DNA from 4 places in the Peribacillus sp. B2I2 genome. Region 1 is predicted to be linked to each of the others. Evidence: riboswitches for the same ligand, from Rfam matches in the RefSeq annotation. Region 1 holds a riboswitch; each other region holds the start of a gene.
What was found. Region 1 has a riboswitch for S-adenosylmethionine ahead of metK (methionine adenosyltransferase). Riboswitches for the same ligand answer to the same signal wherever they lie in the genome.
Positions count from the first base shown of each region.

Region 2: another riboswitch for S-adenosylmethionine. It lies ahead of ABIE66_RS28485 (ABC transporter permease subunit); the one in region 1 lies ahead of metK (methionine adenosyltransferase).
Region 3: another riboswitch for S-adenosylmethionine. It lies ahead of mtnK (S-methyl-5-thioribose kinase); the one in region 1 lies ahead of metK (methionine adenosyltransferase).
Region 4: another riboswitch for S-adenosylmethionine. It lies ahead of mmuP (S-methylmethionine permease); the one in region 1 lies ahead of metK (methionine adenosyltransferase).

Region 1 is NZ_JBGCCB010000001.1:4,909,736-4,914,984, forward strand. It holds gene ABIE66_RS24385 (hypothetical protein) at 1-93, opposite strand, end outside; gene metK (methionine adenosyltransferase) at 208-1,401, opposite strand; SAM riboswitch class I at 1,565-1,728, opposite strand; gene pckA (phosphoenolpyruvate carboxykinase (ATP)) at 2,145-3,731, shown strand; partial or broken gene ABIE66_RS24400 (nucleotide sugar dehydrogenase) at 3,891-5,194, opposite strand; gene ABIE66_RS24405 (glycosyltransferase) at 5,236-5,249, opposite strand, start outside.
Region 2 is NZ_JBGCCB010000002.1:103,998-109,246, reverse strand. It holds gene ABIE66_RS28505 (tautomerase family protein) at 1-346, shown strand, start outside; gene ABIE66_RS28500 (carboxymuconolactone decarboxylase family protein) at 388-714, shown strand; gene ABIE66_RS28495 (NADPH-dependent F420 reductase) at 1,173-1,895, opposite strand; gene ABIE66_RS28490 (winged helix-turn-helix transcriptional regulator) at 2,148-2,507, shown strand; SAM riboswitch class I at 3,094-3,204, shown strand; partial or broken gene ABIE66_RS28485 (ABC transporter permease subunit) at 3,304-3,549, shown strand; gene ABIE66_RS28480 (MetQ/NlpA family ABC transporter substrate-binding protein) at 3,564-4,403, shown strand; gene ABIE66_RS28475 (AbrB/MazE/SpoVT family DNA-binding domain-containing protein) at 5,019-5,249, shown strand, end outside.
Region 3 is NZ_JBGCCB010000001.1:3,185,639-3,190,887, reverse strand. It holds gene ABIE66_RS15705 (LCP family protein) at 63-950, shown strand; gene mtnA (S-methyl-5-thioribose-1-phosphate isomerase) at 1,126-2,172, opposite strand; gene mtnK (S-methyl-5-thioribose kinase) at 2,187-3,389, opposite strand; SAM riboswitch class I at 3,468-3,621, opposite strand; gene ABIE66_RS15690 (hypothetical protein) at 3,853-4,101, shown strand; gene ABIE66_RS15685 (nitrilase-related carbon-nitrogen hydrolase) at 4,054-4,452, opposite strand; gene ABIE66_RS15680 (pyridoxal phosphate-dependent aminotransferase) at 4,551-5,249, shown strand, end outside.
Region 4 is NZ_JBGCCB010000001.1:3,075,239-3,080,487, forward strand. It holds gene ABIE66_RS15110 (hypothetical protein) at 334-501, opposite strand; gene mmuM (homocysteine S-methyltransferase) at 1,097-2,059, opposite strand; gene mmuP (S-methylmethionine permease) at 2,056-3,444, opposite strand; SAM riboswitch class I at 3,532-3,634, opposite strand; gene ABIE66_RS15125 (hypothetical protein) at 3,662-3,802, shown strand; gene ABIE66_RS15130 (flavin reductase family protein) at 3,863-4,471, opposite strand; gene ABIE66_RS15135 (alpha/beta hydrolase) at 4,492-5,100, opposite strand; gene ABIE66_RS15140 (ring-cleaving dioxygenase) at 5,100-5,249, opposite strand, start outside.

The DNA.
Region 1 (5,249 bases):
CTCCAATTCACGAGTAAACGCACATAACACGCGAGTATTTGCTCCAATCCACGAGTAAACGCACATAACACGCGAGTATTTGCTCCAATCCACGAGAAAGCTCCAAACTCACGAGTAACTATCGATTTCTTGAATTATTCCCCCTGAAGGCAAAATTAATCCATAAAAAAAGGTGCCCCGCTGTTGCGGGACACCTTTTTTTATGGATTATGCTTGTGCTTTTAATGTTTCTGCTTTATCCGTGCGTTCCCATGGAAGATCGACATCTGTACGGCCAAAATGTCCGTATGCAGCTGTTTGTTTGTAGATTGGGCGACGAAGATCAAGCATTTTGATGATACCAGCTGGACGAAGGTCGAAGTTTGCACGAACTAGGTCAACTAGGACTTCTTCGCTAACTGTACCAGTTCCGAATGTATCAATCGAGATCGATACAGGCTCTGCCACACCAATTGCGTATGCCAATTGAACTTCCGCTTTGTCAGCAAGGCCAGCGGCAACGATGTTTTTCGCAACGTAACGCGCTGCATATGCCGCAGAACGGTCAACTTTAGTAGCATCCTTACCAGAGAATGCACCACCGCCGTGACGAGCGTATCCGCCGTACGTATCAACGATGATTTTACGTCCAGTAAGACCAGCATCCCCTTGAGGTCCGCCAATTACGAAACGGCCGGTCGGGTTGATGAAGTACTTAGTTTGAGCATCGATCAATTCAGCTGGAACAACTGCTTTAATCACATGTTCTTTTATATCGGCTTGAATTTGTTCAAGCGTAATTTCTGCATCATGCTGTGTAGAGATAACGATCGTATCTACACGTACAGGACGGTTATTCTCATCATACTCCACAGTTACCTGTGTTTTACCATCAGGGCGTAAGTAAGCAAGAGTTTCATCTTTACGAACTTTAGCCAAGCGGAATGAAAGTTTATGTGCCAAGGAAATCGGAAGTGGCATAAGCTCTTCTGTTTCATTACAAGCAAATCCGAACATAAGACCTTGGTCCCCTGCACCGATTGCATCGATTTCTTCCTCTGACATGTTTCCTTCACGAGCTTCCAATGCTTTATCGACGCCAGCTGCGATATCAGCAGACTGCTCATCAATGGAACTCAATACAGCACAAGTTTCAGCATCGAAACCATATTTCGCACGTGTGTAGCCAATTCCTGCAATGGTATCACGAACGATACGCGGAATATCCACGTAAGCGGATGTTGTAATTTCACCAGCAACAAGCACAAGACCTGTTGTTACACTTGTTTCACACGCAACACGTGCATTTGCATCCTTAGCAAGGATAGCATCTAAAATGGAATCTGAAATCTGATCACAAATTTTGTCCGGATGGCCCTCTGTAACAGATTCAGAAGTAAATAGACGTTTCTTTGACATCATATTTCCTCCTTGGAAGTTAGTATGTTGTAGGCATAAGCCTGATTTTTTACGGAACTCGTTTCCCTCATTAGTTTCAACTATAGACACAGAATTACTTATAAATACACAAAAACCTTCCCTGGCAAATGAGGAAAGGTTTAAAATTCTGTCTTCTATCCTTTCACTCTTATCGTTCAAGGGTTTTTTACCTTGCTCAGGTTAGCACCATCACCACTATTCCTTGAAGAACCATCGCTTTATTTTCGGCGATCGATCTTGGAGTCAAGTTCAATATGGCAGGTTGCTGGGTTTCAAAGGGCCTGTCCCTCCACCAACTCGGGATAAGAGAATCCGTACAATTTAAGATAATATCGTATCAGGTTGGAACTTGTCAATGTTTTTCTAAAAAGAACATATCCGCCCACTTGAAAAAACGGGTTGTTTCAGCGTCTTCAAAGGGTTTCCAAGGCAGAAGGCGAATAGAAATGTTGAAAATTGCCATTAATAATAGAAAATAAAGCATACTAACAGGAATGGCCAATTAGAAATATGTTGCTTAATTACTTCCTATTTAAAATAAAATTTTCACTCCATGTAAGTATATGCAATTGTATTGACTCGGTTCCTGCGCCTTAATAATGAAAAATGATTAACGAAACCAGTTGAAAATAATCACAAATTAAAAGAAATAGTATAGACTATTTAAATGAATGTGTTATACTAATTGTAATATAAAAACTTAAACAAAGGAAGGTACCTCATATATGAATTCTGTAGATGTTTCTAATGAGTTACACCAGTTATTAACAGGAAACAATGTTCAAACTCAACTTTCAGTTCCTCAATTGGTCGAAAAAGTATTAAGCAGAAATGAAGGCGTACTAACATCAACTGGTGCAGTAAAAGCTGAAACCGGCAAGTATACTGGTCGTTCACCTAAAGATAAATATATCGTGGAAGAAGCATCCGTTAAGGATAAAGTCGATTGGGGTTCAGTGAACCAGCCAATTTCTGAAGATGTTTTCAATAAACTATATAATAAAGTAGTTGACTACCTAAAAGCAAAAGAAGAGATTTTCGTTTTCAAAGGTTTCGCTGGTGCAGACGAATCATCACGTCTTCCCATCCGAGTTGTTAATGAATATGCTTGGCATAATCTTTTTGCCCATACTTTGTTCATCCGTCCGAACGAAGAGGAATTAAGAGGTCACGAAGCTGAATTCACAATTCTTTCGGCACCTAATTTCAAAGCAGACCCAGAAGTGGACGGGACTTCATCCGAAACTTTCATCATCGTTTCATTTGAACGCCGTACCATCCTGATCGGCGGAACGGAATATGCAGGAGAAATGAAAAAATCGATCTTCTCGATCATGAACTACTTACTTCCAGAGGCTGGAATCCTTCCAATGCATTGCTCTGCTAACGTAGGACGTGAAGGAGACGTCGCTTTATTCTTCGGACTGTCTGGAACAGGTAAAACAACTTTATCCGCAGACACTAGCCGTAAACTGATTGGCGATGACGAGCACGGCTGGTCTTCTAACGGCGTATTCAACATCGAAGGTGGCTGCTATGCGAAAACGATCAACCTTTCACGTGAAAAAGAACCACAAATTTTCGATGCGATCCGCTTCGGTGCCGTATTGGAAAATGTAGTTGTGGATCCGGATACACGTGAAGCGGACTATGATGATAGTTCATTGACTGAAAACACCCGTGCTGCATACCAAATGCAAGCGATCGATAACATCGTGAACCCAAGTATTGCAGGACACCCAAATACAATCATTTTCTTAACAGCTGATGCTTCAGGCGTTCTGCCTCCAATCAGCAAGCTTTCCAAAGAACAGGCAATGTTCCATTTCCTAAGTGGTTACACTAGTAAATTGGCTGGTACTGAAAGAGGGGTAACTTCACCGGAAGCTACATTCTCCACTTGCTTCGGTTCACCGTTCTTACCGCTTCCCGCTCAACGCTATGCTGAGATGCTTGGTGATAAAATTGACGAGCACAATGCAAAGGTATACCTTGTCAACACTGGGTGGACTGGCGGAGCATACGGAACCGGAAGCCGTATGAAACTTGCTTACACTCGTGCGATGGTACAAGCGGCACTTGAAGGTGAATTAGCGAACATCGAAACGATCAAAGATGAAATCTTCGGTTTGGATATCCCGCTTCATGTTCCTGGAGTTCCTGACGAAGTGCTTCAACCAATCAAGACTTGGGCAGATCCTGCGGCTTATAAACAAGCAGCAACAGCTCTTGCAGCTCAATTCCGTGCAAACTTCAAGAAATTCGGTAGCGTTCCAAGTGAAATCGAAGAACTTGGCGGACCGACAGCTTAATAAATTGTACACAAAAGGACCAAGCTCTTGCTTGGTCCTTTCTTCATTTTGCTCCCCCCCGTGCCAGTTGCAGAGCTTGACTTTCAACCACAAAAAGGGCACTGTCCATAGTCAGCGCCCCCTTTATCCTTATTCCATTATCGATGTTTGTCCAAGTTTTTAGATGATCGCTTTATTCCTGGCTTTTTTCATGGACATCGTTTTGTATTGATATATATTGCCCAGGTTGGCCACCGGGACATCGGTTTCGTTCGCATCAATGCAATTCCGAGTATCCAAAATCAATTTATTGGCCATAAGATCCGATAGCTTATCATAATCCATCCGTTTAAATTCATCATGGTCGGTCAGGACAAGTATCAAGTCGGCACCTTTTACAGCATCTTCCACTGAAACGATTGGCATTTTCCCAGATTGAACATGCGGATCATGCAAGGCTACATCCACATTTTCCATTCCCATCAAGATATTGACGACATCAATGGCGGGACTTTCACGAATATCATCTACATTTCCTTTGTATGAAAGTCCGAAAACCGCTACCTTTGGATGACGGATTCCCTCGAGCATCATTCTTACGCAATTGACAATGTAATAAGGCATCGATACGTTCGTATCACGGGCCAATTTAATGATTCTCGCATACTCTGGTGCCTTTGCTACGACGAAATACGGATCGACTGCTAAACAATGTCCCCCGACTCCAGGGGCCTGGTTGGTGAATATTGACACGTGGGTGCTTGTTTGCCATCCCTATGACATCCAAGACATTGATGTCCAGCTGGAAGCAGACTTTCGCCAGCTCGTTTGCAAGGGCGATATTGACATCCCGGAAAGTATTTTCCATCAGCTTGGACATTTCCGCCGTTTTCGCATCCGTCTGAATGATTTCACCTTGAACGAAGGTTTCATAAACTAAGCTCCCTTTATAAGAACATGTTTCCGTGATCCCTCCGACGATACGATTATTATGAACTAACTCTTCAAGAATCCTTCCAGGTAAAACACGTTCCGGGCAATGAACGAGGAAGATGTCTTTACCGATCGTGAGGCCAGTCATTTCTATCATCGGTTTGATATGATCATCCATGCTTCTTGGCGCTATCGTCGATTCGATAATGATGACATTTCCCTTTTTGATAAAAGGAAGAATGGTGGATGTCGCTTCTAAGACGTAGGTTAAATCACATGATTGATGCATATCATCTTTTATTTGGAGTAGGGACTGCAATAATGAAAACATCAGCATGTTCCGGGCTTAAAGCAGCTCGAAACTTATTGGAAATAAGTACCTCATGTAATACCTGCTCCAGTCCAGGTTCTTCGATATGGAGCTTACCATTATTCAAATTGGAGATAACCTCAGGCTGGATATCCACGCCGATAACATCGACACCGTGTTTCGCAAACATTAAAGAAGTTGGAAGCCCTATATAACCAAGTCCCATTGTACAAAGTTTCATATTAACCACTCCTATCCTATTTTTCTGCTACACTCGTTTTGTTAGGCAGATTGAT
Region 2 (5,249 bases), on a different contig from region 1:
TCACAAAGATTTACAGCTAATCAGTAGAAATGTTATGGCCGCACTTATTGAAGAATTTCATGTACCCAAAAAGGATTATTTTCAAATTTTCCAGTCGCATAAGGTGGATGAGTTTTATTTTGATCCGAATTATCTTATTAGTAGTAAAAGAACAAACCAACTGCTTTACATCTTAATCACATGCGGTCCAGGCAGATCTAAACAGCAAAAAGAATTACTGTATAAGAGTATTGCTAACAAATTGCACAATAATTGTAATGTAGTTAAAGAAAATGTATTTATAATTCTATCGGAAACAAATCTTGAAAACTGGTCATTTGGAGACGGAATTGCTCAAATGATTTAGTGTTTTAATATCATACTTAATAATCGAGAGGAGCAAGAGATATGAACAAACCCATTACTCCTACTGTAAGAAATTCATTAGGGCATTTTGCACCAGATTTTGTTAGATACTCTGAAGACATACTTTTCGGAGATTTATGGAGACGAGATAATTTAAATTTAAGAGACCGAAGCCTAATTACTGTTACAGCGCTAGTAACTGGAGAAAACCTAAATCAGCTTCCATATCATTTAGAACTTGCGAAACAAAACGGTCTAACAGAGGAGGAACTTATAGAGACTATTACTCATTTAAGTTTTTACGTTGGATGGCCGCGATCCGCATCAGCATTAGAAGTAGCTAAGGAAACATTCGGAAGAGGAAAGTAGTAAACCGTATGAACGGCTAAGAAGGTAATAAATCAATTTCGTTTCAAGTGATTACCTCCTTTTTCTTTAATTGAGTAAATTTTACCAGCTTCTAAAGAAGAAGTTACCAACTCTCTAGATTTTGAGGCAATTTCTCGATTGACCTTAATAAACTAACGGGTGCGTTAGCTGAAGAACGCAGCTGTCTTAAAGACAGCTTTATCTTATGGAACTAAGGGGTCAGTTTAGTGTAACAACAATACAGTTTTTTTACGGCGATGAAAATTGTTAACAACGTCTAAATATTTTTAAAGTGTTACATCCAAGGTGGATGAACAGAGTTTACTGTAAAAGATTTAAAATATGCAAAAATAGTGATCAAGGTTATTTTGATCACTATTTTTGGTTCCAAATTTCCTATGTCTTCTATTCAATTTAAAATTAAATACCAGAGCAATGATCAATATGGGTTTCCTAAATTATGAATTATATGTTTCTCTGTTTAGATTCACAATATCTTTATGTGAAAATCCAGCTGAAAATTTCTCTATTGCCTTATCCCGTAGGAATGGGGCTTTTTCTTTATTTGCCTTTTTCAATGCTTCCGTTAGTTCCTCTTTTGTTAGTTCTGTGCAGTATGCAGGAGTTCCTGGCTGTTGTCTCCACGAATCACTTAAAGAACCACTATCTACTGCGTCGAAGCCTAGCTCGTTTACTACGTCCATGATTATTTGTTTTTGTGATAGGTCATTACCAGCAATAGCCATGGCAATGCGACCACTAGTACCTTCGGGGGTTCCTTTATTTTCTAAAGTATAAGCTAATTGATTGTTGAAAGCTTTAATGATAGGTCTACCTAATTGATTTGAAACCCAAACACTTTCAACCATCCCGTTCTCAATTTCTTCAATTTTATTGTCTCTAAAAGGATAATAATTTGAAGTGTCTACAGCGATTACTTCCTCTCCAGCTTTATCTACAATGTTGCGAATGCTTGGCATTACATGAAAAGGGATAGATATTATAAGAACATCAATATTTGTTATTACATCTTCTACACTCACAGGTGTTCCAGCAATCTCTTTTCCTTCTAAACGTTCAATTCCTCGAGCATCTGCAATTTTGACATCATGTCCATTCTTAACTAATTTTTTAGAAATAATTGTCCCTATTGGTCCTGCACCTATAATTCCAAATCTCATTATTGTTCCTCCTAAATATAATTTTGTTCGATTATGATTCAATATCAGCTATGGAATTTTCCAATTGCCTCAACGCGAAATCGTCTACATTCCTTTTTTTGCAAGCATTAAGGTAATTGAGAGGTAATTGTGTGTTTTGGTTATAAATAATATATTAGATATAATAAACTCATTACTCTTACTTTTGAAGTAGGCAATAAAAAATGATATAGTACACTTTTTTGTACTTTATAGAAGAAAAGGGATGTAAGTATGGCTAGAATATGCAAGGATGGATTTGAAAAAGAGTTTATTAAGGAGCAAAGAGACGTTTATGGTATTGCGTATACCCAAAATATGCTTTCAGGACGCTGGAAGTATCTTATTCTTTGGTTTTTAAAAACAAAAGAACGTCGTTATAGCGAAATTAAAGCTTTTTTATGGGACATTTCACAAGGTTCTCTTACAAAACAGTTGAGAGAATTAGAAACAGATGGATTAATTAAACGAGAGGTTTTTCCTGAGGTACCTCCACGTGTTGAATATTCATTAACAACTAAAGGGCGTGAATTTATCCCAATACTTGATATGATGGAGAATTTCGGCAAAAAATTCGGGGAGAAACCTGAGTGAAATAATAAAATGATATTTTTTATTAATTGGGCCGATATTGTGAAGTGTTGTACTTAAATTAACGGGGGTGTTTCTGAAACAACGGAAACGCACTTTTCTTCTTTAAGTAACCAGCTAATAGAAGCTCGATCTTATTCCATTATAGGGAGCGATTCTTTAATAAGAATCGCTTTTCTTAATGAACTAACGGGTGCGTTAGTTGATTAGGGATCACTAAAAATAATCAATTTTATAAAAACTGTATACTAAATCACTAGAAAAGATTCCATTTTGAACATCTTTTTTCAAAATGGATTCTTTTTATTTACGCTAATATGGGGGTTCAGGAGGACCTTTTGATCAATCCCTAGAGTTGATCTTTCTTATACGCTTAAACGTTGGATTCGAGCATATCGATGATTTAATTGAGGAGCAGGGACAAGCAATCGCAAAGGGTACGGAGTAAAGCATTTAATGCAATCATCCATCAATTCAAATTAATTAAACAATTTTTTATTGACACTACCATTTGGTCATGATAGAATCACTCTCGTACTATATTCACCTGAATTTAAAAATCTTACTTTTAATTGAATATAATGTTTGACTCTTATCAAGAGAGGTGGAGGGACTGTGCCCTGTGAAGCCCGGCAACCGTCAGTTAATTAACTGAAATGGTGCCAATTCCTGCAAAGCAATGTGCTTTGGAAGATGAGAGAAAGGATTGTTTAACCAACCTTTCTACTCATGTGTAGAAAGGTTTTTTTGAGAAAAAAAACTTTCCTTTCCCCTGTATAATAACTTCGGACAAACTAACATAATAAGGGCTCTGCTGCCACCATTAATTTCAGGTCTTACAGTTACAACAATTGCTCTAGTTGGTTATACAGCTATTGCTGGGGTAATTGGTGCAGATGGTTTAGGTAATTTGTTATATCTTGAAAGTTTTCAGCGCAATAATAATGATGTTACATTGGTAGCAACTGTATTAATTTTATTCATTGTTTTTATCATACAATTTATAGGTGATATATTTTTTACATCAAAAATAGATAGACAATAAGGGAGAAATGAATTATGAAAAAATGGATATCAACTTTAGCAGTTTCCTCAGCTTTATTATTAGGTTTAGCAGCTTGTGGTACATCTAACGGCGGATCGGATTCTTCAGACAAAGAAAAGAAAATCCTTGTGGGTGCATCAAACATTCCGCATGCTGAAATTTTAGAAGAGGCAAAGCCATTATTAAAGGAAAAGGGAATTGATTTAGAAATTAAAACATTCCAAGATTATATTATACCGAACACAGCGTTAGCTGATGAAGAGATTGATGCGAATTATTTCCAACACGTTCCATATCTTAAATCAGTGTTAAAAGAAAATCCAGACTATGACTTTGTAAATGCGGGTGCTATTCATATTGAGCCAATCGGTATTTACTCTAAAAAGTATGATAGCTTAAAAGATCTTCCAAAAAACGGTACAGTTATTATGCGTAATGCTGTAGCTGAACAAGGTCGTATTCTATCTATTTTTGAAAAAGAAGGCGTTATTAAGCTAAAAGAAGGCCTCAATAAAACAGAAGCTACTATTAATGATATTGTAGAAAATCCTAAAAACTTAACTTTTAATGCAGATATAGAAGGTGGCCTATTACCTCAAATTTATAATAACAACGAAGGTGATGCGGTTGTTATTAATGCTAACTATGCGTTAGATGCAGGGCTAGATCCGCTTAAAGACCCAATCGCTGTTGAATCGGGTGAAGATAATCCATATGGAAACATTATCACTGTACGTAAGGGTGATGAAAATAAAGAGACAGTAAAAGCGTTAGTTGAAGTACTTCACTCTAAAGAAATACAAGACTTCATTACTGAAAAATATAAAGGTGCAGTCATACCTGTATCTAAATAAAAAATCACCCTTTCATGAACTATACCCCAAATAATGGAGACTTCGAAAAAGGTCCCTTATTCGGGGTTTTTCTATGTCTATATACTAGAAACCCGTTTATTAGGTTCTGATGCAAAAATCCATTATAATTACAATTAATCTCTTAATCATGAACATACTGATACTATTACTCTAAAAAGGTGCTGCATGGATGGCTAACAGGTGCGTTAGTTCATTAAAAAGAAGGAAATTAAGTCGATTCCTTAACGTAGAGGAGATGGACTTTTTAGGTTGGAATTCTCTTAGTGTATAAAATTTCCGAAATGGGAGGTATAGCATTGTTGCTACCGTTCATAAAAGTACACTTTTACGAACGGTTTTTTAAAAAATAAAATCCCCTATTTTAACGTTTGTTAAAGATGGAGAGGGATTTACGGACGTTCGTGGTTTTACAACCATTTTCACGAACGTTTTTTATAGAATAAGACGAAAAAATAAAAAAAGGAGTAAAGAAATGGATGATCGAATGATCGCAGGCTAAAAATAACAGATTTAAGATAAAAGTAGTATAAACAATAAAAACAAATGTTATAATAGTAATAACAATTAGAACTTCATTTGAAGGAGGAACGAATAATGGCTATTAGGAAATTAACTAAAGTCGGAAATAGCTTGGGTATTACGTTTCCAGTTGAAATGTTGAAAACTGCAAATTTAGCTTTTGGAGACGAATTAGAGGTTGAGTTCAAGGGTGAAGAAATCATTTTAAGGAAAAATAAAAATGTGAAATTACCTAAAGGTGTAGATGCAGAATTTATGGAAATGTTATCAGACGTTATTAAAGAACATGACGAAGCATTCAAGGGT
Region 3 (5,249 bases), 1.7 Mb from region 1:
TTAATGCATACAATTCCAATATTAGGCAGAAAATATGGGTAAATTTCCGATGAGGTGAGGTAATGAAAGAAAAGGTACTGTTCATATATTTTTTGATCTTGATTCTGGCAGGCTGCACCTATGCTCCTTTACCCAAACAAAATGGAAATGCAGGTACGGAAAAAAAACTAACCGAAGAAGAGAACGAGGAAAGCGTGAAAACATTTCTGTTTATTGGTGTTGATACCAGGGGAGAGGAAAAATCTCGATCAGATGCGATTATACTGGCAAAATACTTTCCTGAGCAGGAGAAACTGAAGCTGGCTTCAATCATGCGTGATAGTTATGTAAAAATCCCTGGGTATAAACCAGGATATAACAAAATAAATGCCGCTTATTATTATGGCGGAAGGGAACTGCTCAAGAAAACGATACAGGAAAACTTTGATGTCAAGGTCGATCATGTGGCAGTAATTGACTTTCAGGGATTTGTGAAGATGGTCGACTTGCTTGCCCCTGAAGGAGTAGCGGTGGATGTGGATCAAGAAATTATTGATGATATGAGCATTCAAGCAAGCATTGGCAAAAATGTTTTACATGGTGAGGAAATATTGAAATATGTCCGTTTTAGACATGATGATGAAAGTGATTTTGGAAGGGTTGAACGTCAACAAGAAGTAATGGTTCAATTAAAAACAGCGTTTATAAATCAAATCTCAACCTTCGAAGGGATGGCAGCGCTTCCTAGTATAATAGAACAAGGGCTCTCGTATTTGGATACAGATATTGGGATGAAAACGATAATGGAAATGGGTCCAAAAGCCGTCTTCCATACACCGGAAACCGTTGAAACCTTAAGGATTCCAGTGGAAGGAAGTTTTAGAGATGAAATATATCCCCAGTCTGGAGCCGTTTTGGAAATGGACTACACTAAAAATAAGAAAGCACTTCAGGAGTTCTTTTCAAAATAATAAGAATGTCTAATATCATTTGTTATCGAAAACACGGGATTTAATTAATGAATAGATTCGAATCACTTAGATTATTGCATAATAGACCTCGAAAGAATAATCATAATTGATCTTCATTAAAAAACGAGACGGATACGAAATCCTTCTCGTTTTTTTATCACCAATAAAACTTGGATCATTTAACGAAATCAGGAATGTTTTTGATGAAATCCGGTGTTATGATGCCGTTTTCTGTAATGATGCCTGTAATTAGATGATTCGGTGTAACATCAAAGGCTGGATTGAAAGTCTTCACGTTTTCCGGGGCAATCCTTACACCTTGAATGAAAGTGATTTCCGCTTCATGCCGTTCTTCGATCGGGATGGATGTGCCGGATTGGATAGAGAGGTCGAAGGTGCTTGATGGAGCCGCCACATAAAAAGGGATACCAAAGTGCTTGGCTAATATGGCTAATCCCAATGTCCCGATTTTATTGGCTGTATCTCCATTAGCCGCAATCCTGTCGGCCCCGACTATAATTCCATTTATTCGTTTCTGGTGAATCGTATGGGCGGCCATATTATCAGAAATTAAGGTGACGTCAACCCCCGCTTGCATCAATTCCCAAGCCGTCAAACGCGCCCCTTGCAGGACAGGCCTGGTTTCACAAGCGTACACTTTTAGCGGAAAGTCCCTTTCTTTAGCCAGGTGGAAGGGAGCCAGGGCTGTTCCATAACGGGCTGTGGCAATCCCTCCAGCGTTGCAATGCGTTAGGATGGAATCTCCTTTAGCGAATAAGGATAAACCATGTTCCCCGATTTTCCTGCACATTTCTTCATCTTCAGCAAAGATGGCTTGGGCCTCCGATACAAGTGCTTCCTTGGCAGTTGAAATGCTTTGCGCTGCTTTCAACGTATTCTCCATCCTCCTTAACGCCCAAAAAAGGTTGACTGCAGTTGGCCGTGAAGAAGCGAGTTTTTCAATATGCCTCGTTACATTTTTCTTGAATTCCCCTAATTCAGCGGTTGTTTCCTGTTTGGCACCAAGTGCAACACCAAATGCTGCCGTCAGTCCAATTGCTGGGGCACCACGAACTTTTAATGTCAATATGCTGTCATATACATCATCAACAGAATGAAGTTCAATAAATTCAGTTATGGAAGGAAGTGCTTGTTGATTTAATAATGTAATATGGGTATCATCCCATTGTACCGAATATGGTAAGGGTGCTAGTGTAGTCATGTGCAGGTCTCCTTTTATAGGGTTGAATAAGATGGCAGTGTACGTTGCTTCAACGCTTCAATGACAGCTGGAACATCCAATTCTTCCCGTTTTTTAATTAAAAATGCACCAATTTCCAATGTTGCCGTTTTGGCAGCGATCCTTGTATCTTTATTTTCAATGACGTTTAAATCGGCAACATGGGAAAGGCCAATGGTTCGCCGAATCAGTTCACAGCCGGCAAAACCGAATGCATCTTTTTTGAATTTTGTCAGTAAATAAGGCAGATAACCTTTCACATTGCGGAATGGGCTTTTATTTTGGCCTTCCCATAATTCGGTATAAGTTTCTTCAAAGGCATTCCAAAATTCATGAAGGTGTGAGAAAATCTCTTCCTTTCCAGCGCCATTTCGTGTAATTGCCTGAAAGAGAAGGTTGGCGGTGTATTGACCAAGGTCAAAACCAACGGGCCCATAAAAAGCGAATTCCGGATCAATAACCTTTGTTTCAGTTTCACTTGCAAAAATACTTCCAGTATGTAAATCTCCATGAAGCAAGGCTTCCTGCTCGGTTTCAAAGCTTTGTTTCAGCTTAGCGACCTCAAGTATCACTTCTTGATCATTCCAAATATTTTTGGCGGCTTCAGTCAATTCCAGCTCGAAATCTCCCGGGAGTTCCTCAAAAAATGGATCCGTGAAAATAAAGACCTCAGTGATTTTGCAGAGTTCCGGATTCGTGAAATGTCGGGCCACTTCCTTTTTCGCGGATGGTTCTAAATGATAATCTGATGTATAAAATGCCGTCTTCGCTACATATTCACCAATATGCTGTGAAAGCAATGGATATTGATCGCCATCGATCAAGCCTTTTCTAACGATTTTCAAGTGCGATAAATCTTCCATGACTGTAATGGCAAGCTGTTCATCCGAATAATAGACTTGCGGTACGAATTCGGGGCAATAGCTTCTGAAATGAATCAGTGCATTCGCTTCAATGGCTGCCCTTTTCAATGTCAGTGGCCAGCTTTCACCAAGTACCTTGGCATAAGGGACCGCTTGTTTGATTATTATTCCTTTGTTTGTGACTGTGTCTGTAATATGAAAAACATAATTTAAATTTCCATCGCCGATTTCTTTACAGTTTAAACTTGCATCCGCATTGACCAACCCAAGTTTTTTTGCAAGGGTTATAGCTGTTTCGTTTGTCAATCTCTTAAAATTTGAATGGTTTTGAGTCATTCTTTTTCCCTCCAGATTCAAAATAAGAATAAAAAAGCCTCTTTCATATAGAAAGAGGCAGAAGTTTTGGCTTCGGACCTCTTATCTTCCAGAAAATGAATTCTGGTGGAATTAGCACCGTGCTCTGTGGATTTTATAATCCGGCGGTGAATCCGCCCCATTTCACAATGGTATTACAGTCGGTTGCTGGGCTTCATAGGGCCTTTATCCCTCAGCCTGCTCTTGATAAGAGTATATGTTTTCTGAAATTTTAATCTTCGGGAAAATAATATCAACTTTTTAAATAGTTTGTCAATGGGGAAATTAATAATAATCCGGCCGACTATCTTCGAATACGGGTATTTTGTTCATGGCCAAAGCCCAGACTCGATCACTGGAGAGCCTTATTGATTAGCCGTGCCATCGAGAACCAATCATATGTTGTAGCCGTTAACCGTTCAGGTTCGGATGTCAATAATATTCCTTGATTATTGATCCATGGGGGAATATCATTGGTGAATCCGGAGAAGCAAACGAACTCTTGACAGGCACCTTGGACTTCAATAAAGTTACGGAAGCACGGAACTTCGGCGCCTTGAACGGTATGGGCTTGGGCTCGCTGCCATTCAGGAAAACGGATGTCATAACAAATGAATCCAGCACATATTTTTTCATCAAGAGTAAATTAACCATCTTTTTCACCTGGCTGCAGGAAATGATGTTCATCCATTAACTGAAATAAGTGAAGCTTATCATATTGTTTAATGAGATTTCCATGCTTATTGATGATGATCATGTTGTTATAGATGCCCTTGCTTGCTTTTTTGGCAACGGAACCCCCAATTATGTGAAACTGGTGTTTCTTTGCCTGATCTTTTAAACATTCAATCGTTTTTTCTGCTTCTTCATCAGCAATCTCATTTAACCTGGTCAAGTCGTATCCTGTTGACCAAAGCTCTGGTAAAATAACGATATCGGGTTTTGACATTGCTGCTTTTCCCAACCATTGTTCTGCAACCTGAAAATTGATATCTGGTTGCCCGAAGGCAATATCCATTTGAATGCAGGCAATCTTCCACTTCATCGTTTAAAACCCCACATGTAAAAAATGCTTTACAAGACTATGATAAACATATATCATTTGTGACTAGAATTTCAAGAAATTTCAGAGAAGGTGTATAAATGTTGCAATTCGAAAAATCCAGACAACTTCAAAAACTGCCCAAGCAATTTTTTGCCTCTCTAGTCGCAAAAGTCAATGCGATTACGGCGCAGGGTCATGATGTCATTAATTTAGGCCAGGGAAATCCTGATCAACCGACGCCTGAACATATCGTGAAAAGTTTGCAGGTTGCCGCTGAAAAAACCATTAATCATAAATATTCGCCGTTTCGGGGACATCAATATTTAAAAGATGCTGCTGCCGTCTTTTATGAACGTGAATATGGTGTCAAGCTGGATCCGAATAGTGAAGTGGCGATTCTCTTCGGGGGAAAGGCAGGTCTTGTCGAACTGCCGCAGTGTTTATTGAATCCAGGTGATACGATCCTTGTTCCAGACCCCGGCTATCCGGATTATCTTTCCGGTGTCGTTTTAGCACAGGCAAAGACCGAACTGATGCCCTTGACAGAAGAAAATGATTTTCTTCCGAAATACAATGACATACATAAAGAAGTGCTAGATAAAGCCAAAATGATGTTTTTGAACTATCCGAATAATCCCACAGGTGCTTCTGCAACTGAAAGTTTCTTTGATGAAACCGTCTCCTTTGCAAAAGAGCATTCGATTTGCGTGGTCCACGATTTCGCTTATGGGGCGATAGGATTCGACGGAAAAAAACCGATAAGCTTTCTCCAGGCAGAAGGAGCGAAGGATGTAGGG
Region 4 (5,249 bases), 1.8 Mb from region 1:
TTTTCGCTTATTTACATTTAATCACTCCTACTTTCCCTCTTTATTATTTGCAATGACAGAAAAAACCATAGCAAAGCTCATGGTTTTTTCCCAATCTCATATATGGAAATTAATGAAATCTTTAAAAGAAAATACGAAGCTGAATGGTGGAACCATCATCATGAAGTGGAACATACGTTATTATTCATGTGCTGTTTTTCGGAAAGCGAAATTTTATAAGCCTTAAAAGAATGGGAAATTGCTTAAGCAAACAATAAAATTGCAATACCTTGCTAGTACTATCTTATGAGCATATTTAAAAAATGACTAAACTATATACTGCTTCCCAATAAATTAAGGCATCTCGTCTTCTTTTTCCCGATTTTTAAAAGCTTCATGTGTGACAATATCCTCTATCTGTTCATATTGTCGACTGTGTTCTTTCTCTTCGCTTATTCTATTATTAGGTAAATTCCCTGGATGTCCTTTTTCTTTGTGATTAAAATTTTTACCACGACTCATATTCATTCTCTCCTTTCTATTCTTGTTTGTTTAGTTTTCCCAAGCGTAAAAAAAATATGATTTAATTTCCCTTTTTACTGATCGTGAATCATTTTGTCAATAAGGAACTTTCATTCTAGGTTGACTCACATCTCATTGCTTCTTGCTTTAATGAAGGCTGTTTTACATTGTTGCCTTAAGCAGTTTGGCTAAAAAAGTAAAGGTGAATCTGAACCTGCGCAAAATCGGATACATTACTCTCTAAATCCCGAGAGATAGCACCTAATATTTCCAAATCCCTCCTTTCTCGTTCAATATTCGTCTAATTGTACATCATGATCCAAGCAATCAAGCGGCAAGATCTGCAACCACCGTTAAGTAGGCGCAATTCGGTCAAGGGCATACATGAAACGAATCACTTATTTCAGAAGCCCCTTGAAACAATAAGCAATTCTCCCTTTCCTTTCAATAACTCAAATCTGAATAAAGAGACAAAAAGAACAGGAACCGCCTGATTAAGACGATTCCTGTTCTTTTTATTTTTGACAAGACGAGAGGGAGGGTTTCCCCACTTCTTACATAGCTTATAAAAACAGTTTGAAATCCAGAAAAAAGGCTATGAGGATACCACCTCGGATGGTCGCCACTTTCTTGAAATCTCTTCAATATGATGAGGTGCCGTTCTGCAGCAACCTCCAATCAAACGTGCCCCTGCATGGTGCCATTCTTCGGATTTCAGGTCGAACTTGTTACAAGATTCTTGACCATGCCATGTTTTGGTATCCGGATTATAAGTTTCACCAGAATTCGGATAAACAATAATTGGTTTTTTCGTGTTTGCACTCAACACATTGATAGCTTCCGTGACAACTGATACTGGTGCACAGTTAATGCCAATCGCTGCAATTTGCTCATTTTCCTCAAACAACCTCGTACACTCCTCCAGCAATGTACCGTCACTTATCGCTTTCTCATTTTTCAAGGAAAAGGATAGCCAAGCATACACTTCTGGATAATCTTTCAATAATGAATCCAATACTTTTGCTTCTTGAAGGGATGGAATCGTTTCAAATGCTAAGAGATCAGCACCTGCTTCAATCAAAGCTGATATTCTTGGGCGATGAAATTCTACTAAGGTTTCATCTGAAACACCATAGTTTCCTACATATTCTGAACCATCTGCAAGGTAGGCCCCATAAGGTCCAACTGATGCAGCAACCAATGGCTTGGGTCTATTTGTTTGCGTTTCATCCTTCCAATAATCATCCCTTGCTTTCCTTGCGAGTAACACCGTTTTCCGAATTAACTCCATGGCCTCTTTTTCTTGTATCCCACGCAGGGAGAAACCTTCAACGGTGGCTTGGTAGCTTGCAGTTATCGCACAGTCCGCTCCAGCACGAAAATAAGCAGAGTGAACCTTATAAATCACTTCTGGATTTTCAAGTAATACTCGTGCAGACCACAGGGGATCGTCCAAATCACATCCATACCGCTCAAGCTCTGTAGCTAGAGCTCCGTCCAGAATCATGACTGAATGATCTCGTAAAATAGCGTCAATTGGGTTTATTTTATTCTTCATGATTTTACTCCTCTTTTCTTTGAAGATTGTGTAATATAATAAGTTCCATAGCAAAACAAAATAAATGGAATACCACAATAAAGTGCTATCCGTTGTGTAGGGTCAAAGGCAATTCCTATACAAGAAGCAAGACAGAGCATGAAAGAAACGATTGGTACGAACGGATATAATGGTGTACGATAAGCCAAATCATTTACTGAATTTCCTTCTTTTATAAAACGTCTTCGGAATAGGAACTGTGAAGCGCTAATACTCATCCAAACTACAACCACCGCTAGACCCGAAATGGATACAAGGACGATATACACCGTATCCGGTGCAATAATACTCGAAAACAAGGCTAAACCACCACCCAACATACTGAAAATGACTGCATTTATCGGAACACCTCTTTTTGTTAATTTTGCAAATATAGGTGATATCGTTTTCTTATCTGCAAGGGACCAAAGCATTCTGGAAGAGGCATATAGACCTGAGTTTGCAGCAGACAAAATGGCAGTTAAAATAACAAAGTTCATGATATCCGCTGCATATGGCACTCCAATTCGTTCAAGTACTGCAACAAAGGGGCTCTCTAATACACTTGCATCCGAAACAGGCAATAATGCGGATAATACAACGATGGTTCCTACAAAAAAGATGATCAATCTCCATAATGTCATGCGGATTGCCTTTGGTATCGTTTTTTCTGGATTCACAGTTTCTCCAGCTGCAATTCCGATTAATTCAGTTCCAGAAAATGCGAAATTCACCGCAAGCATCGTCATTATAATGGCAAAAGCACCATTCGGAAATAAACCTGCACTTGTAAAATTGGAAAATAGCGGTGCTGATTGTGAGTTAGTCATTGGAATAAAACCTACCATTGTCGCTGCTCCCAAAATAATAAATATCACAATCGCAATTACCTTTATAGACGCAAACCAAAATTCGGATTCAGCGAAAAACTTAACGGTCCAAGCATTTAATGCCAAAACCAATATGGCAAATAGAGCACTCCATATCCAGACATTGATTGATGGAAACCATCGCTGCATCAACAATCCTGCAGCCGTGAATTCCGAACCTAGTGCAACAGTCCAGGTTAGCCAATATAACCAGGCTACTGTAAACCCTGTCCCTGGTCCGATGTATTTGGCTGCGTAGCTATGAAACGCACCTGTCTCGGGCATATGTACTGCCAGTTCACCTAGACATAGCATGACTAGATAAACCACTAATGCTCCAATCAGATACGAAAGGATGGTGCCAAACGGGCCAGCCTGCTGAATCGTATAACCCGAACTTAAGAACAAACCTGTTCCAATCACCCCGCCAAGCGATAGCATGATTAAATGCCGTGTTTTCATTTCCCTTTGAAATTCTTGTTTCCTTTTGTTCTCCATTCATACTCTCCTTTATCCTGCATCCAGAAAAAACGAAAACGCACTCTAAAAAGAGTGCGCTACTGACAAATAAAAACGAAACGTACGGTCTTATCTATCAAGGTTTCACCCCCTGGAATTAGCACAGTGTCTTAGCGGACCTGTTGCTGAGGTTTCATAGGGCCAGTCCCTCCACCTCTCTGGATAAGAAATTAATTTTTTATAACTTTATCAATCTATGAAAAAATTGTCAAGTTTTGTTTTGGAATATAAAGAATTCCCTTTACATTCAGACGATTTTGTCACCTCCGGCATGATTGCTTGTTTTGGTACAGTCGCTCACCGTATTAGAATTGCAGATAATGCTAACCGGGAATAATTTTGATATAAAAAAATGACGACATCTTAAAAGATGACGCCTTTTTTTCTTTCTTATCACTTAAGGTCGTTCCATTTCAAATAATTCCCCTAGTTTTGTATAAGTATGACCCGCTAATCTTGCTACAGGTTTAAGCCCATTCTGGTCAATTCGGCCATTATGGTAAATATCTTGCTCTATATGATAGCAGACTATTTTCCCTATCAATAAATCACAACCAGGTTTATCTAGGGAACCTCCCAATGGAATCGCATGCTCTAATCTACATTCAAAGCGTACCTTCGCTTCTTGCAATCCTGGTACGGATACCTTATCACTAACAGCCGTCGTGAAATTGGTCAGGCCCAATTCACTTTCATCCGATGGGAGTTCCTTGGCCGTTCGATTTGCATCAGCAACATTGTTTTCATCAGTGATATGAACAACGAATTCCCCTGATTGAATTGCATTTCGGGCAGTGTCCTTTGAAACTCCTTCTTTCCGTTGAACAGAAATGGAAATCATCGGAGGATTGGAACTGACTATGTTAAAAAAGCTGAACGGCGCTATATTGATGGTACCGGTTTCGGATTGTGTCGTAACCAGAGCTATGGGTCTCGGTATAATGCTTCCAGTCAAAAACTTATAATTTTCCCGTTCAGTCAGACTTTCAGGATTTACTGAAATCATCTTCATTCCCTCTTTCATTCTTATATAAAGTTCTTATGAAACCATGAACCTGCTGCCTCGACCTCTGAACGTGTTAACTGATGACCGTAATTTTCCCAGTGAACTTCCACCGAAGCACCAGCTTGCAATAAAAGTTGATTAAGTTCATCCGTTTCTTCTGCCGGGCAAATCGGATCGTTTTTACCTGCAGCAATAAATACAGGTATTTCTGAGAGTGACGGCATAGCAATCCCGCGTCTAGGCACCATTGGATGATGAAGAATCGCTCCTTGTAGTGCCCCTTCGAAATGGAACATCAAACTTGCCGCTATATTTGCACCATTAGAATAACCTAATGCTACCACTCTGTCACGGTCGAAGTCATATTGTCCGGACGCTAGTTCCAAGAAGTCATTAAGCTCATTCGTACGGAAAATCAAATCTTCTTCATCAAAAACCCCTTCAGCTAACCGGCGGAAAAAACGAGGCATTCCGTTTTCAAGTACATTTCCCCGTACGCTCAATACGGATGAACCCGGTGAAACCATTTCCGATAATGGCAAGAGATCTGTTTCCGTTCCTCCAGTACCATGTAAAAGCAAAAGTAACGGAGCTTCTGGATTACTTCCTTTTTGAAAAATATGCTTCATCATTTATCCTCCTCTAGTACTCTCGGCACTGCCGGCAGTAACGTTTTCTCCATGATTCCCCTTTTTTCTTCCAGCCATGGCGGCAGCATCAATTTACTACCCATCGTTTCCTTCGTCTCATCATGAGCAAAGCCAGGTGGATCTGTGGC